Regions from separate parts of the Abiotrophia defectiva ATCC 49176 genome, predicted to be linked through region 2. Evidence: predicted binding sites of a transcription regulator. Region 2 holds the regulator's gene; the other holds the start of a gene.
The links. Region 2 encodes LexA, which represses DNA repair genes until DNA is damaged. Its sites were predicted from a motif close to CNAACANNTGTTNG; they were not measured.
Positions count from the first base shown of each region.

Region 1 (7,314 bases), 420 kb from region 2:
CGAGGTCACCTTTGGTGGCAAATTTGCTTGTGCATCTTGGCCTTTTTCCTCTATTATGGTGTTTCACAGGGGATTCAGTACCATCAATTACAAGCAGCTAACATTGCGCAAAAATCTGAGTTTCTTAAGATTAATCTGAGTGATTATCGTCAGGCCTATCCAACGGAAGAACTCTATCAGGCAGCGCTAGCAAGTTTTCAACGCCAAGAAGCTCTTGTTGAGGAACTTAAACAAGGGAAAACCAAGTTAGCCACGGAAATGGAGTACGATGAACTGAAAGAGGATGTTGACTTCCTACAAGGCAAAGGTGATAGAACTTTATTGCCGATCCGTGACTGGATTTTTATGCCGAATGCATACATCAATTATCAGTTAGCCGAGTGGAAACGAAATTATGGGATTGATTTTCAGCTACCTGGTGGTCCATATTGGACGCTCTATATTCCAAATTATGAGCAATCACCAAGAAGTGGTGAGGACCAGCCACCACTTTCGATTGATATTGCGGTCTTTGAAACCTATCTAGCGCGTGTCAGCAAGCCTATGAAATCTTATACTGCACTAGGAATAGTCGGTAACTTATTTGAAGATCGTCTATATTTAGGACTCTGGGTTATTTTAGTAATCTTCCTAGTAGCGCCTACTGTGCTAGATAAAGAAACCGGACGCTGGCGATTCCAGGCAACCTTGCCTCTAGCAAGGAAGCATCTCCTTAAATTGCGTCGACGCTTAAGCCTTCAACAGCTGTTTCTACTAATGCTAGGGTCAGTTATCTTACTTGCCTTGACTGGTAGTTTAATAGCAGGTTTAGGCCATATTCAGCTACCTCAGGTCAGATATTTAGTAGATGGCCAACAGTGGGGTGGTTTGATTGGTCAGCGCTTTCGTGTGCCAAGTACTCATCAATTTTTTGAGATAATGCCTAGCTGGTATTACTATCTAGAGGCTTTATCACTGTTTGTTGCTGTTACTTACTTTATTAATAGCCTTTGCCATTTTGTTGCTAGATGGGTTAAGTCGACTGCAATCTATATTAGTTTAGTCGCTGGAATCTTAGGTATTGGTTATGGGGCAACTCTCTTATTGCCGAGTCTGGCACAGGCTATGAGTCCCTTCCGTTACTTGGATTTAGCCCCGGTATTGGACGGACGCCTCTCTGTTTCTTTAGGTCAAGGTCTTTTGACTCATTGGACTGGCCTAGTAGTCTGTGGTCTTGCAGGCTTGTTTTTGAATATATGCTTGCATTCTACTCTGAAAGGACGTGACCAAGTATGATTGAAGTAAAAAATCTTAGTGTTTCCTACGGCAGTAAAGCGATTTTGAAGCAGCTAAATTTTCAGATTAAGGCCGGGGAGGTAGTAGGCTTAGTAGGACCTAATGGTGCAGGTAAAACGACCTTGCTGTCAGCCTTAACGGGCTTATTGCCATATTCGGAGGGACAAGTAAAGGTAGCTGGGCTTTACATGCCAGCAGGTAAAGCTCTTTATCGTAAGATTGGGTTCATGCAAGATAATAGTGTTCTCTATCCACAACTAACGGGTTACGACCACCTTCAGTATATAGCCTTAGCCCAGGGACTCTCCAAAGAGAGCATTATTGAAACGGCCGAGCGTGTAGGAATGATAGGGTATCTAGATCAAGCAGTAGGGACCTATTCCTTGGGAATGAAGCAACATTTGCTCTTTGCCTGTGCTATTCTCCACCGGCCACAAGTACTCTTTCTGGATGAACCTTACAATGGTTTAGATCCTACTAGCCTGATTCGGATTCGTGAGTTAGTGATGCAACTTAATCGCGAAGAGGGGATGACGGTATTGATTTCTTCGCATAATCTTGACGAAATCGACCGAATGACTCGCCGAATTCTATTCGTCAAAGAAGGCAAAATTATTGAACGCACTTTGGCCCAAAGTGAAACGAGTGACTATGTGGTAACTGTTCAAGAAAAGTTAGCCGATGATTGGATTCGCCGCTTATCGGATCATAGCTTTCTTGTATCTGCCTCTCAACTGAGCCAAGCTTTAGGTGATTTGGAACGAGTGGGATTGACTCTGATAGGAGTGGAGCCTCGCCAGTTTGGCAGTGAACAGGTCTACCGTGAACTTTTCGAAGTGAAATGATGATAAAAAGGCAAGCAAGCTATCTAGCTACTTGCCTTTTATTGCTGTCTGGGGCAAGCTCACTACTTGAAAATACGAACAAATTTTCGTATACTAGAGGAGAAGTATGACAGGGGAGAGGAGGGGCATCATGCGCTATGGGATTTTAGAGTTTAAGGATCCGGTGCCGGACACATCACGAAAGATACTGCATGTGGATATGGATGCCTTCTATGCCAATGTCGAGGCGCGGGATAATCCAGCGATTGCTCACAAACCTATTGTGATTGCCAAGCATCCTAAGTTAACTGGTGGCCGGGGCATCGTCTCTACTTGCAACTATAAGGCTCGTGAATATGGCATCCATTCGGCCATGACGGCTGCTGAAGCCTTTAAACGTTGTCCCCATGCGGTCTTTATTGCGGGCGATTGGTCTCACTATCAGGAAGTGTCTCAGCAGATTCGGGCGATTTTTGCCCAGTACACGGACTTGATTGAGCCCATGTCCCTGGACGAGGCCTACCTGGATGTGACCCATAATAAGCTGGGCATCCAAAGTGCGACCTACTTAGCCCAGCGTATTCAAGCTCAAATTAAGGCAGAACTCAACCTAACCTGTTCGATTGGGGTGTCCTATAACAAGTTCCTAGCCAAAATTGCCTCTGACTACCGTAAGCCCTTTGGCATTACGGTGGTGACACCTGATCAAGCCTTGGAATTTTTAGATGACCTACCCATTGATAAGTTCTATGGGGTGGGGCGGCAGTCAGTACCTTATTTTCACCAGAGGGGGATTATGACAGGGGCGGATTTGCGAGCAATTGAATTAGAAGACCTGATTGAACATTTTGGTAAAATGGGAAAATCCCTCTACTACAAGGTGCGGGGGGTCCATGATGCGCCAGTCCAGCCCCATCGTGAGCGCAAGTCCATTGGCAAGGAGACTACCTTCATTCAGTTTCTGGCGGAAGAAGAGGGGGTTCTAGATGCCTTGACCCAGCTGACTAAGCGGGTGGTGGCAATCTTAAAGGCCAAGAATTTCCACGCCCAGACCGTGACGCTTAAGATTCGCTATGATGATTTCGAGACCTTAACGCGTCAACTATCCTTGGGCTCTCCTAGCCAAGATGTGGAGGTGATTAGCCAAGCGGTGCAGGAACTCTGGGAGCTTCATGGGCATCTGCATAAGACTGTTCGCCTACTAGGTGTCTCAACGGCTGGGCTAATTCAGCTCGATAAGGTCAATACACAATTATCTTTTGAAAAAATGTAAAACAGGTCTGTTACTTTTTAAAATAACTGTTATAATATGAAGTATAACAGTTATTTTGTGTCTAAAGAGAAGGTGACTATATGGCAACCAAACATGATCTGATTATCCAATACATTGAATCCCTCCCCATCGGGGATAAAATCTCGGTTCGAGGGATTGCCAAGCATCTCAAGATGAGTGAAGGGACGGCCTATCGGGCCATTAAGGACGCCGAAGTACTAGGGATTGTCTCGACCATTGAGCGGGTTGGGACCATTCGTATTGAGAAGAAGCAAAAATATTCGCCGGAAATGCTAACCTTTGGTGAAGTGGTGCAAATTATTGAAGGAGAGGTCCAAGGCGGCAGCCAAGGGCTAACCCAACATCTGTCTAAATTCATCATTGGGGCCATGACCAAGGACGCTATGGAGCGTTACTTTACTGATGATTCCTTGATTATTGTGGGGAACCGGGAAGACGTCCAACTCTTTGCCTTGGAAAAGGGCGTGGCGGTACTCATTACCGGGGGCTTCAAGGCCAGTGACCAGGTCATTAGTTTGGCCAATGAACGTAATTTGCCAGTGATTTCCACCACCTTCGATACCTTTACGGTAGCGACCATCATCAACCGGTCCATGGCGGATCAGATGATTAAGAAGGAAATCATGACCATTCGGGATATCTACACACCACTGTCTCAGGTGCCACTTCTAGCGCCAAGTGATTCGGTAGCTGACTTCAATCGCTTAATGGAAGAAACGGGACAGGAACGTTTTCCTGTCTGCTATAACCAACGTTTGATTGGGGTGGTGGCCGCTAAGGATGTCCAAGGTAAGCAAGAGTCCATTCAGTTGGAGCGGGTCATGACCAAGAATCCGGTGACTGTTAAGACGCATATGTCGGTGGCCAGTGTCTCGCATAAGATGATTTGGCAGGATATCGAGATGATTCCGGTGGTAGAAGATAATCTTCAACTGCTTGGGGTGGTGACGCGTGAGGAAGTCTCCAAGGCCATTCAAGTGGTCCAACAGCAACCGCAAATGGTGCATACCTTTGAAGAAGACATTACGGCCCAGTTAGAAGAGGCCAGTGAAGTCACGGACTATGATTTCCAAGCCTTCGTACAACCTCAGATGATTGGCAACTTTGGGACGATTTCCTATGGGGTTCTGACTGAACTGATTGCCCAAGTGACGGATCGCAAGGTCTTTGAGTTGACACATCTCAACAGTGTTATCGAGAAGATTGACCTTCATTATTTCAACCTCATCCAAATCGGCAATGAAATTCAATTTAAGGGTCATGTCTTCAACCACAACCGTCGGGCGGCCCTAACCCAGGTGGATGTTTTCCACGAGAATAGTCTGGTGGCCAAGGCCATTATTACCAGCCAAATGATTGAACGTAACTAAGTTTAGCGAGTAAGGAAGTAGAAAACTACTATGTATATTGAACATCACGAGGCACAAGCCCTCATCCAATTAATTCAAGCAGCCCAAACCATTATCATTCACCGTCATGTGAGGCCTGATCCGGATGCTATCGGCTCCCAATTAGGACTCAAGTCGCTGATTGAATCGACTTTCCCTGACAAACGCGTCTTAGCGGCCGGCACGACAACTCAAGGGCTCAAGTGGATTGGCGCCATGGACAAGGTGACAGCCGCCGACTACCAAGGTGCCCTGGTTATTGTCTGTGATACCGCCAACCAACCTCGGATTGACGGCGATCATTATGACAAGGGTGCGACTTTGGTCAAAATTGACCACCATCCTCCTGTTGATGACTACGGGCAACTTCAAATTGTCCACCCGATTGCCAGTTCAACTTGCGAGATCATTGCCGAAATCAGTCGCCACCTAGGTGACCAGCTGCCTATGCAGGATCAAGCAGCGCGCCTGCTCTATACTGGTATGGTATCTGATACGGCTCGCTTCCTCTATGAGTCAACCACCTCACGGACCTTGGAAGTCGCCGCTTGGCTTAAACAATATGACTTCTCATCCTTTGAGATTAGTGACCGTTTTATGCGATTGAGTTTTGAAGAAGCCAAATTCCAAGGACATATCTATGAGACCATGTCCATTAATGAAGCAGGTATCGCCTGGGTGACTATTAGCCAAGAAGACATTAAGGCTTTTGGTATTAGTGAAGAACAAACTCAGATTGCGGTGACCTTGCCGGGTCGTATCGAAGGCGTCATGTCTTGGGTCATTTTCGTTCAACAAGAAGGCAATGGCGACCACTATCGTTGCCGTATTCGTTCCAAAGGGCCTGTCATCAACGGGATTGCAGCCAATTATGATGGCGGTGGCCATCCCATGGCTAGTGGCGCTAATGCCCATAGTTTAGCTGAGCGACAAGCCATTGTAGAAGAGTTAACGCAAGCTGTTCTAGCATATCGCCAAGAGCTTGAGCAAGAAGTTTAACATGATGAAGAAAACCCATTATATCATATATGATATAATGGGTTTTTTGTGTCTGGAAAGATGGAGCCAGTGGTCCACTCGGCGGAGTGGACCACTAGCACGCCAAGAAAGTGGCAGATTTCCCTCAAAAAGCAACAAATATCCAGAGCTAGTGGCCCACTCCGTTGAGTGGACCACTGGCGTGTCAAGAAAGTGGCAGATTTCCCTCAAAAAGTCACAAATGTCCAGAGCTAGTGGTCCACTCGGCGGAGTGGACCACTAGCATGCCAAGAAAGTAGTCGATTGCCTCAAAAGCGTCACAAAACCCAGAGTCAGTGGCACACTTTTCAAAGTAGACCACTAGCTCAAAGACAGCAAAAAAGAGTTTAGGCTCAAGTCCTAAACTCTTTTCATCTTATTTAAGGAGCCATTCAAAACCGTCGCGGGCTAAGAGGTCGTCGGCTTCTTGAGGGCCATGACTGCCAGCTGGATACTGGGCTAGTGGTGTCTTAGTATCAGCAGTCCAATAGGCTTGAATATTATCCAAGAATTTCCAGGCAGCGGCCACTTCACACCATTGAGTAAAGTGTTCGCGATCACCTTGGCTAGCTTCGAAAATTAAGCGTGCGTAGTCATCTGGACTTTCTGCCAATTCTTCTGAATTGTAGCGGAAGCTAAGTGGCACGCGGTGGCTATCCTGGCTGTAGCCAATGGCTTTTGTGTTGAGCCAGAGAGTGTAGCCCAGGTCAGGGGCGATTTCAATGCGGAGCTGGTCGCCTTCCAAGCCTTCTTGGGTTGGACGATAGAGGACATCCACCATGGTTGCCTTCTGATTGAGGCGCTTGCCGGTCCGCAGATAGAAAGGAACACCTTCCCATTCTGGCAAATCTAGCATCACTTTGGCAGCAAAATAGGTTTCAGTACGGGATGTAGGATCAACGCCTTCTTCTTCCAGATAGCCCTTGAGGTCGCCTTGAGCGCTGTATTGGCCACGAACTACACTCGCTTGACATTCTTGAGCGTCAGAATAGTGATGTAGGTTGGCTAGGCTACGATATTTAGCTGCCTGAATATCTGCTGTTTGGTTGGAGGCAGGTTCTGCCATGGTAAGCAGGGCGAGCAGTTGGAGCATGTGGTTTTGAACCATGTCGCGGCTAGCGCCAGAGTGGTCGTAATAGCCAGCTCGTTCTTCAACCCCCACCATTTCAGGTAAGGAAATTTGGATGCTGGCGATATGATCCTTATTCCAGGTATGACGGAAAAGTTGGTTGTGGAAACGCAAGTGGTAGAGGGCTTGAACCAGTTCTTTACCCAGATAGTGGTCAATACGGTAGATTTGCGATTCATCGAAGGCCACGTTGAGTTTATCTTGCAATTCTTGAGCAGAAGCTAGGTCATGCCCAAATGGTTTTTCGATAATGAGGCGGTTAAAGCCTGATGCCAAAAGACCTTGCGATTTAATATGCTCAGCAATAATAGGGAAGAAGGTGGGGGACATGGACAGGTAGAAGAGGCGATTACCTTGGGTTTGGTAAGTGGCATCGAGCCGGTCCGC
Region 1 covers NZ_CP146287.1:1,346,197-1,353,510, reverse strand. The annotation lists gene V7R82_RS06310 (hypothetical protein) at 1-1,275, shown strand, start outside; gene V7R82_RS06305 (ABC transporter ATP-binding protein) at 1,272-2,120, shown strand; gene dinB (DNA polymerase IV) at 2,251-3,372, shown strand; gene V7R82_RS06295 (DRTGG domain-containing protein) at 3,453-4,763, shown strand; gene V7R82_RS06290 (bifunctional oligoribonuclease/PAP phosphatase NrnA) at 4,794-5,780, shown strand; gene zwf (glucose-6-phosphate dehydrogenase) at 6,175-7,314, opposite strand, start outside.
Region 1: dinB (DNA polymerase IV) is a predicted target of LexA. The motif match lies at 2,196-2,209, and genes of this name have one in related genera.

Region 2 (7,314 bases):
AGAAAGTGAAGCCCGAATGGCTGCGTCCTATCACCATTCGACCAGCCGTCAGGCCGCACAAGTGGCCCAGGCAAGTAATGTCAAAGCCCTCTATCTAACCCATATTAGCGCTCGCTATATGGGAAGAGACGCCAAGCAATTAGAAGACCAAGCGCGCCGTATTTTTGAAGGAGCGAGACTGGTCTATGACTTTGATGAGTTTGATGTGATAGGAGGAGATAGCTCATGTCAAGAAACTTAGATAAGCAAGTCGTGATCATCACGGGTGCGACTAGTGGTATTGGCCAAGCTGTGGCCCACCAATTGGCCCAAGAAGGCTGTAAGTTAGTATTGGCAGCCAGACGTCAGGACCGCTTGCAGGCCCTTGCTCAGGAACTTGAAGAGCAGTGGGGTACAGAGGTTATAGTCCAAGTAACGGATATGTCTCAGCCTCAAGCTATTGAGGCATTAGTGGCGGCTACACTTGAAGCCTTTGGTCGTATTGATATTCTCTTCAGTAATGCGGGGTATGGAGACTTCCAAGCCTTCTCGGAAAATCAACCTCAGCAAGTGGTGGATATGTTCCAAGTCAATGTCTTCGGCATGATGTACTTGAGCCAGTTGGTGGCTATCCAGCAGTTAAACCAAGGTGGCCCAGGTCAAATTCACTTAGTAGGCTCTATTGCCGGGAAAATCCCGACCGCTATGACTAGCGCTTATGCAGCTTCTAAGGCGGCTATAATTGCTTATGCTGACGCCTTGAGACTGGAACTCTATGAGACACCTATTCAAGTCTCCGCCATCAATCCAGGCCCAGTTAAGACAGCTTTCTTTGATCGTTCGCCACAAATGCTAGCCTACGCGCAAGTAGTCGAGGCCTTCAGTCTTGAAGCAGATGAGCTGGCTAGTCGCATTGTAGCCAATATGAAACGCAAGCATGTCAAACGAGAATTAAATCTGCCTTGGCAGTTAGCCTTTGCCTCAAAACTCTATGGCTTATTTCCACAGGCTGGAGATTTCTTAGCTGCCCGCTTGTTTAATTTGAAGGAGGAATAGTCCATGCGTCAACAATGGAAATTAATTTTAGGTGTCTGTGCGGTTATTCTAGTGGTAATCTTCGCCCTACAGAACGTTAACAACGTGCAGGTAACCTTCCTCTTCTTCCAAGCTCAGATGCCTATGGTCTTAGTCTTATTGATTTCGATTCTCTTTGGCCTCTTAATTGGTTTCTTGTCTTCTTTATCCAGTCACATGGCCAATCGTACAGCCATTAAGAACCTAAATAAGGAGCGCGAAGCCCTTACCAAAGAACAGTCTAATTTTGAGACGACTAAGGCGGAATTAGAAGCCCAATATCAGGCTAATCTTGAAGAAAAGAATCAAGAAATTGCGAGTCTTCAAGAAGCCTTAGCCGATTTGAAGACACAGCTTGAAGCCCAGTCTCAAAGCCAATCGCAAGAAGAAGAGAACGGTGACTTAGAGGCTGATTTGGACCAATCAGCTCAAGAACTTGAAGACAGTGTGGATGAATTTGAAGAGAGTTTGCAAGATGATGAGGATCCTCAGGTTTCGAGGGGGTAGAGCATGAACTTGACACACTATGAGTGGCACTATCGAAGCTTGCCGGACGATTGGCAAGACAAGGTGGCTGAATGGCAGCAAGCCGGTTTAGGCTATAGTGACACTTTTCTGCGGCTATGTTTGGCGCGTGGACTTGAGACTTTGGAAGAAATCAAGAACGCGACTAATCAGATGCCCCAAACCTTCCACGATGCTTTTCTACTTTATGACATGGAACGCGCTGTGGAAAGAATCCAGGCAGCCATCGAGTACCAAGAACTTATCTTGATTTACGGTGACTATGATGCTGATGGCATTACCTCTACTCTGATTCTCTATGAGACCTTGGAGATGTTGGGTGCGCGAGTTATTTACTATGTGCCCAATCGCTTGGTGGATGGCTATGGGCCTAATTTGGCTCGCTATCAGGACTTTGTGGCACAAGGCGTTCAGTTGATTTTGACTTGCGATAATGGGGTGGCAGGTTTTGAAGCCATCGAATGGGCTATGCAGGCTGGTGTGGATGTCATTGTGACGGACCACCATGAGGTCCAAGCCACCTTGCCTTCAGCCTATGCTGTGATTCATCCCAGACATCCACAAGGCCATTATCCCTTCCCAGATTTGAGTGGAGCAGGGGTGGCCCTGAAGTTGGCCACAGCCTTATTAGGCGAAGTGCCAACGGAGTTAGTGGAATTAGCTGCCATTGGGACTGTCAGTGACGTGGTCTCCCTTCGTGACGAGAACCGGACCCTTGTCCTGAGCGGTCTCCAGCTCATGCGCGATACCATGCGCATTGGCTTGCGATTAATGCTTGAAGAAGAGCAAGTCGATATGGAAAACATGACGGCTGACACAATTGGTTTTACCATTGGGCCTCGGCTTAATGCGATTGGTCGTTTGGGCGACCCGACGCCAGCCTTGGAACTGCTCAAAACCCAGGATGAGGAAGAAGCCCAAGAGCTATTAGCCTTAATTAACGAGAAAAACCAGGAACGTAAGGACTTGGTTGCTAATATTATGGATCAGGTTAGCCAAAGACTGGGTCAGGGGCCAATTCCTCATATTATTATTGAATCTGACCCTAGCTGGCCAGCTGGAGTTGTTGGGATTGTGGCCGGCCGCTTGAGCGAACACTACCAGCGTCCAGCCCTCATCTTCCAGTATCAGGCAGATAAAGGTCAATACAAGGGGAGTGGGCGTTCAACAGAAGCTGTCCATCTCTTTGACTGGTTGACCGATATTAAGGAGCATCTGGCCCAATTTGGTGGTCATGCCCAGGCGGCAGGTATGACAGTTAATCAAGATCAATGGCAAGACTTTGTCTCAGCCTTGCAGGCCAAGGCTCAAGCTCAGGCAGAAAGTGAGCCTAGAAAAGCGCCCTTGACCATTGATTTGTCCTTAAAGCTGTCGGAAGTAGGGACTGACTTCATCCAAGAAGTCCAGTTACTGGGTCCCTTCGGTATGGATAATGATAAGCCAGTCTTTGCTTTTGAGGAGGCAAAGCTTAACCAGGTGCGATTGATAGGGACTAATAGCCAGCATGCTAAGCTAGTCCTAGGACAGGATGGGCAAGAGCTTAATGCCATTGGCTTTGACTTTGCTGATCGCATGCGAGATCGACAAGTGGGAGATAGCCTGACTGCTGTAGGTCATTTGGACTTAAACAAATGGCAGAATCGGGTCAGCCCTCAATTGCTCCTGTCTGATATTGGGGTCTCAGGTGCTGCCTGGTATGACTGGCGGGCAAGTGGCCAACAAGGTCGTCTCTGGCAGCTAGATCAAGTTGTCTATGTATGTCAGCGCGAGGCAGTTAAGGCTCAAGTTTCTTCTCGCCTTCAGCCCGGTTCTGCTCTGATGACCTATCAAGAAGTTCAAGGAGCCAATCTTACCCATTATCAAGGCCTAGTGCTCTTAGAGCCACCCAAGCAAATGTTGGATTTCGACCAGCTGGTGCTTAGTCAGGATTGGCAGGCCTTCTACTTGGTGCTCTATGCCCAAGAATCCAAATATTTGGCAGGTCTGCCACAAAGGGCTGACTTCGCTAAGCTTTATCGCTGGTTAGTCAGCCAGGAGCCCTTCAATTTGCGGGCTAGGTTAGCAGAAATCAGCCAAGGACTGGCCATTAATCCAGTTCAACTCAAATTAATGTTTCATGTCTTCTATGAAGCAGGTTTTGTATCAATTGAAGAGGGACAAGTGGCAGTCCAAGATGCTAGTCGCCATCAGAACACTAACTTGGAAGAAACTGCTGCCTACCGGGCTTATCAAGCCGCTATGGACAGCGAAGAAGTCTTAGTCTTTGCCACCCTCGACCAAATAAAAGAATATGTTAAAAAATTAGGAGTTAAGTCATAATGGAATTGAAGAATTATATTGCTAAAGTCATGGACTATCCAAAAGAAGGCATTGTTTTCCGTGATATTACCCCTCTCATGGCAGATGGCCCAGCTTATCACGAATCAGTTAAACAATTAGTAGACTACGCCCGTGAATTACAAGTAGATGTGATTGTAGGTCCAGAAGCACGCGGCTTTATCGTGGGCTGCCCAGTTGCTTATGAATTAGAGATTGGTTTTGCACCAGTTCGTAAGAAAGGCAAGCTACCACGCCCAACGGTCGATGTAGACTATGAATTGGAGTATGGTACCGCAACTTTAACTATGCATGAAGATGCTATTAAACCAGGCCAACGTGTCCTCATCACCGATGACCTCTTGGCAACAGGTGGGACCATTAAAGCCTCTATCGATCTAGTTGAAAAATTAGGCGGCGTTGTCGTTGGTTGTGCCTTCCTAATTGAACTCGTTGACTTAAACGGGAAAGAAAAATTAGCAGGCTACGACTACAAGGCTTTAATGCAATACTAAAAACATCAAAAATATGCCCCCAGTCATAGACTGAGGGCATGGCTTTAAGAGACTTAGAAATAACGGTAAAGGGAGACAACCTTACCCAGGATGGTCACCTGAGGCAGAATGATATCGTCCATGTGGTCATTTTCTGGCCGTAAGATGACGTGATCGGACTTCTTGAAGAAGGTCTTACAGGTGGCTTCATTATCCTCGGTCATAGCAACTACGACGTCACCATTATTGGCGCTTGCTTGACGGCGGACTGTAATGTAATCTCCATCTAGAATCCCAATATTAACCATGGATTCACCCTTAATCTCTAGCATGAAGAGTTCGCTAGGTTCATAGCGCTCTAGGCCAGGTGGGATAGGGTAGTAATCTGTGGCATGTTCAATGGCCAGAATAGGCGCACCTGCGGCTACTTGACCTAGCAAGGGAATTTGTTGGGGCTGGATGCCCAAGGCTTCCTGGGCTAGGGGAGAAAGTTCGATGGCTCGAGTCTTGCTGGCGTCACGAATAATATAACCAGCCCGTTCTAAACGTGCTAGATGGCCGTGTACAGTTGAAGTAGAAGCAAGTCCTACTGCTGCACCGATTTCCCGAACAGTAGGGGGATAGCCGTTGGCTTCAATGGCCTCATGGATACATGAGAGTATGGTTAATTGCTTAGTGGATAATGTCGTCATGTCCTCACCTTCCTTATATCTTAAGCCTATTATAGCACACTTATCAATCAAAATGCAAACGAATGTTCGTGGAGGTGTCTAATGTTATCACCAGAAAAAATTGAGCGCATCAATGTCTTAGCACGTAAGAAGAAAAGTGAGGGTTTAAACCCTGAAGAAGCCCAAGAACAAGCGGCTTTACGCCAAGAATACTTGGCTAGCTTACGCCATGGCATGCGCAATCATATTGAAGGTATGAAGATTGTCGACCAAGAGGGGACCGATGTGACCCCTGACAAACTCAAACAGATTCAAAAAGAAAAGAAAATTCATAACCGTCATTTAGAAGATTAGACTAGGCTTTTGACGGAAAGTTGTGTAAAATAGAAGAGTAATATGAAAAGAAAGTGAGGAGAAGGCAGTGCAAACATGGATTTGGTTAATCATTGTCGTAGTCGCCTTAATCGGTGGATTTGTTGGTGGCTTCTTTATGGCGCGCCGTTACATGATGAAATACTTTAAGGAAAACCCACCAATTGATGAGCGCATGATTACGCAAATGATGGCTTCAATGGGTCAAAAACCATCTAAGAAGAAGGTTCAACAAATCATGGCCCAAATGAAGGTTCGTCAATAATCAAGAGAATCAAAGTCCGCCTAATGGTGGACTTTTTCTTATCTAGGCGCTTTACTTACAGATGAAAAGTCCTAGCAAACGTGGTACACTATAAGAGTATTGAAAGTCAAATTGAGGAGGAAGCTCTATGTCTATTATCAAGGAAAATTTCGACAAACTCATTGCTGAGAAAGAACTACCAGCTGAATACTTGGAGATTGAAGGAGGCCACCATCTCTATCGTTTCCGTTTTGGTGTAACCCCAGTTCGGGACTTGATTGTGGAAGTCATTGTTCAAAATTCAGATTTACCATATTGTGATGCTCAAGTCATCTACCGCCATGTTCACATGTTGAAAGACTATAAGCAACGTGCGCAAGCCTTGGAATTGATTAACGAATTAAATGAAACTCGTACCGGTTATTTTGCCCTTTATTTAGCGGGTGATGGGGAAATCTTCCAACGTAACTTGATGCGGGCTAGCGTGGACCCACAACCGCTCTATGAAACCATTGTCTATGGTTCAGCTATTGCGAAGGATATGGTAGAAGCCTTAACTGCTGGTTTAGGACCTTCTGCTGAGGTGTAACACTTCATGCTGACGTCTTTTGTTCGCTCCAGTCAAGGACAAAGAATCCTGTCCGGTGTCGTATTATGGCTTTCAGCCCTATGTTTTGCAGTTGCCCTCAACTTATTCTATGTTCCTAATCTGATTTTTTCTAATGGCGTGCCTGGCTTGGCGCAAATTATCTTGGCCATCTTCAAGGATACGCCCCTAGCGAATCTCTTAACGGCTGGTAATCTCTATTTCATTCTCAATATTCCCTTGATGATTCTGAGTTGGCTCTATCTAGGACGGCGTTTTTCAATCTTGACCGTGACCAGTATTTTCCTGTCCACCTTAGTAAGTAACTGGGTGCCGATTCAACAAGTGACCGATAATACCTTGTTAGCTGCAATCGCTGGTGGGGTGATTTCGGGTATCGGGGTCGGGCTCTTGATTAAGTTTGGTATGTCCAGTGGAGGCTTTGATATTATTGCCCTCTTGATTGCTAAGAAAACAGGGCGCAATGTCGGCTTTATGTCCTTTTTGACCAATGGTTTGGTCATAGTTGGAGCTGGCTTCCTTAATAGTTGGGAATATGCTCTCTACAGTTGTATTGCCATCTTTATTGCAGGCATGGTTATTGATGCTATCCATACAGGTGAGCAACGTTTGACTGCTTTTGTGATTTGCCAAGACCCTAACCAAGTGGTCAAGGCCATTCAGGAGCGGGTCATCCGTGGCGTCACTCTCTTAGAAGGGCAGGGTGCCTTTTCGCATCAGCCCAAGCAAGTCCTAATGGTAGTCTTAAGTCGTTATGAACTCTATGATTTGCAGCAAGCAGTGCTTTCAGTTGATTCCCAGGCCTTCATTAATGTGGTCCAGTCCACCATGGTGACCGGTAATTTCTTAAATCGTCAGCAACAGGCCGACTTTAGAAAAGAATCAGTTGTTTAATGATCAAATCCCTTCTGATAGTTTCAGAGGGGATTTTTAGTTTAAATCGTTTCAATCAGAGGCAGAGTTTGTTATAATATAGTGGAATTTGAAGACAGGAGGGCTTGGCATGGCTGACTTAAGTAAGGTACCTGCGCA
Region 2 covers NZ_CP146287.1:929,255-936,568, forward strand. The annotation lists gene rnz (ribonuclease Z) at 1-241, shown strand, start outside; gene V7R82_RS04385 (SDR family oxidoreductase) at 226-1,035, shown strand; gene V7R82_RS04390 (LapA family protein) at 1,039-1,560, shown strand; gene recJ (single-stranded-DNA-specific exonuclease RecJ) at 1,564-3,897, shown strand; gene V7R82_RS04400 (adenine phosphoribosyltransferase) at 3,897-4,409, shown strand; gene lexA (transcriptional repressor LexA) at 4,463-5,080, opposite strand; gene V7R82_RS04410 (DUF896 family protein) at 5,162-5,413, shown strand; gene V7R82_RS04415 (YneF family protein) at 5,481-5,696, shown strand; gene V7R82_RS04420 (hypothetical protein) at 5,824-6,264, shown strand; gene V7R82_RS04425 (YitT family protein) at 6,271-7,176, shown strand; gene V7R82_RS04430 (isoprenyl transferase) at 7,286-7,314, shown strand, end outside.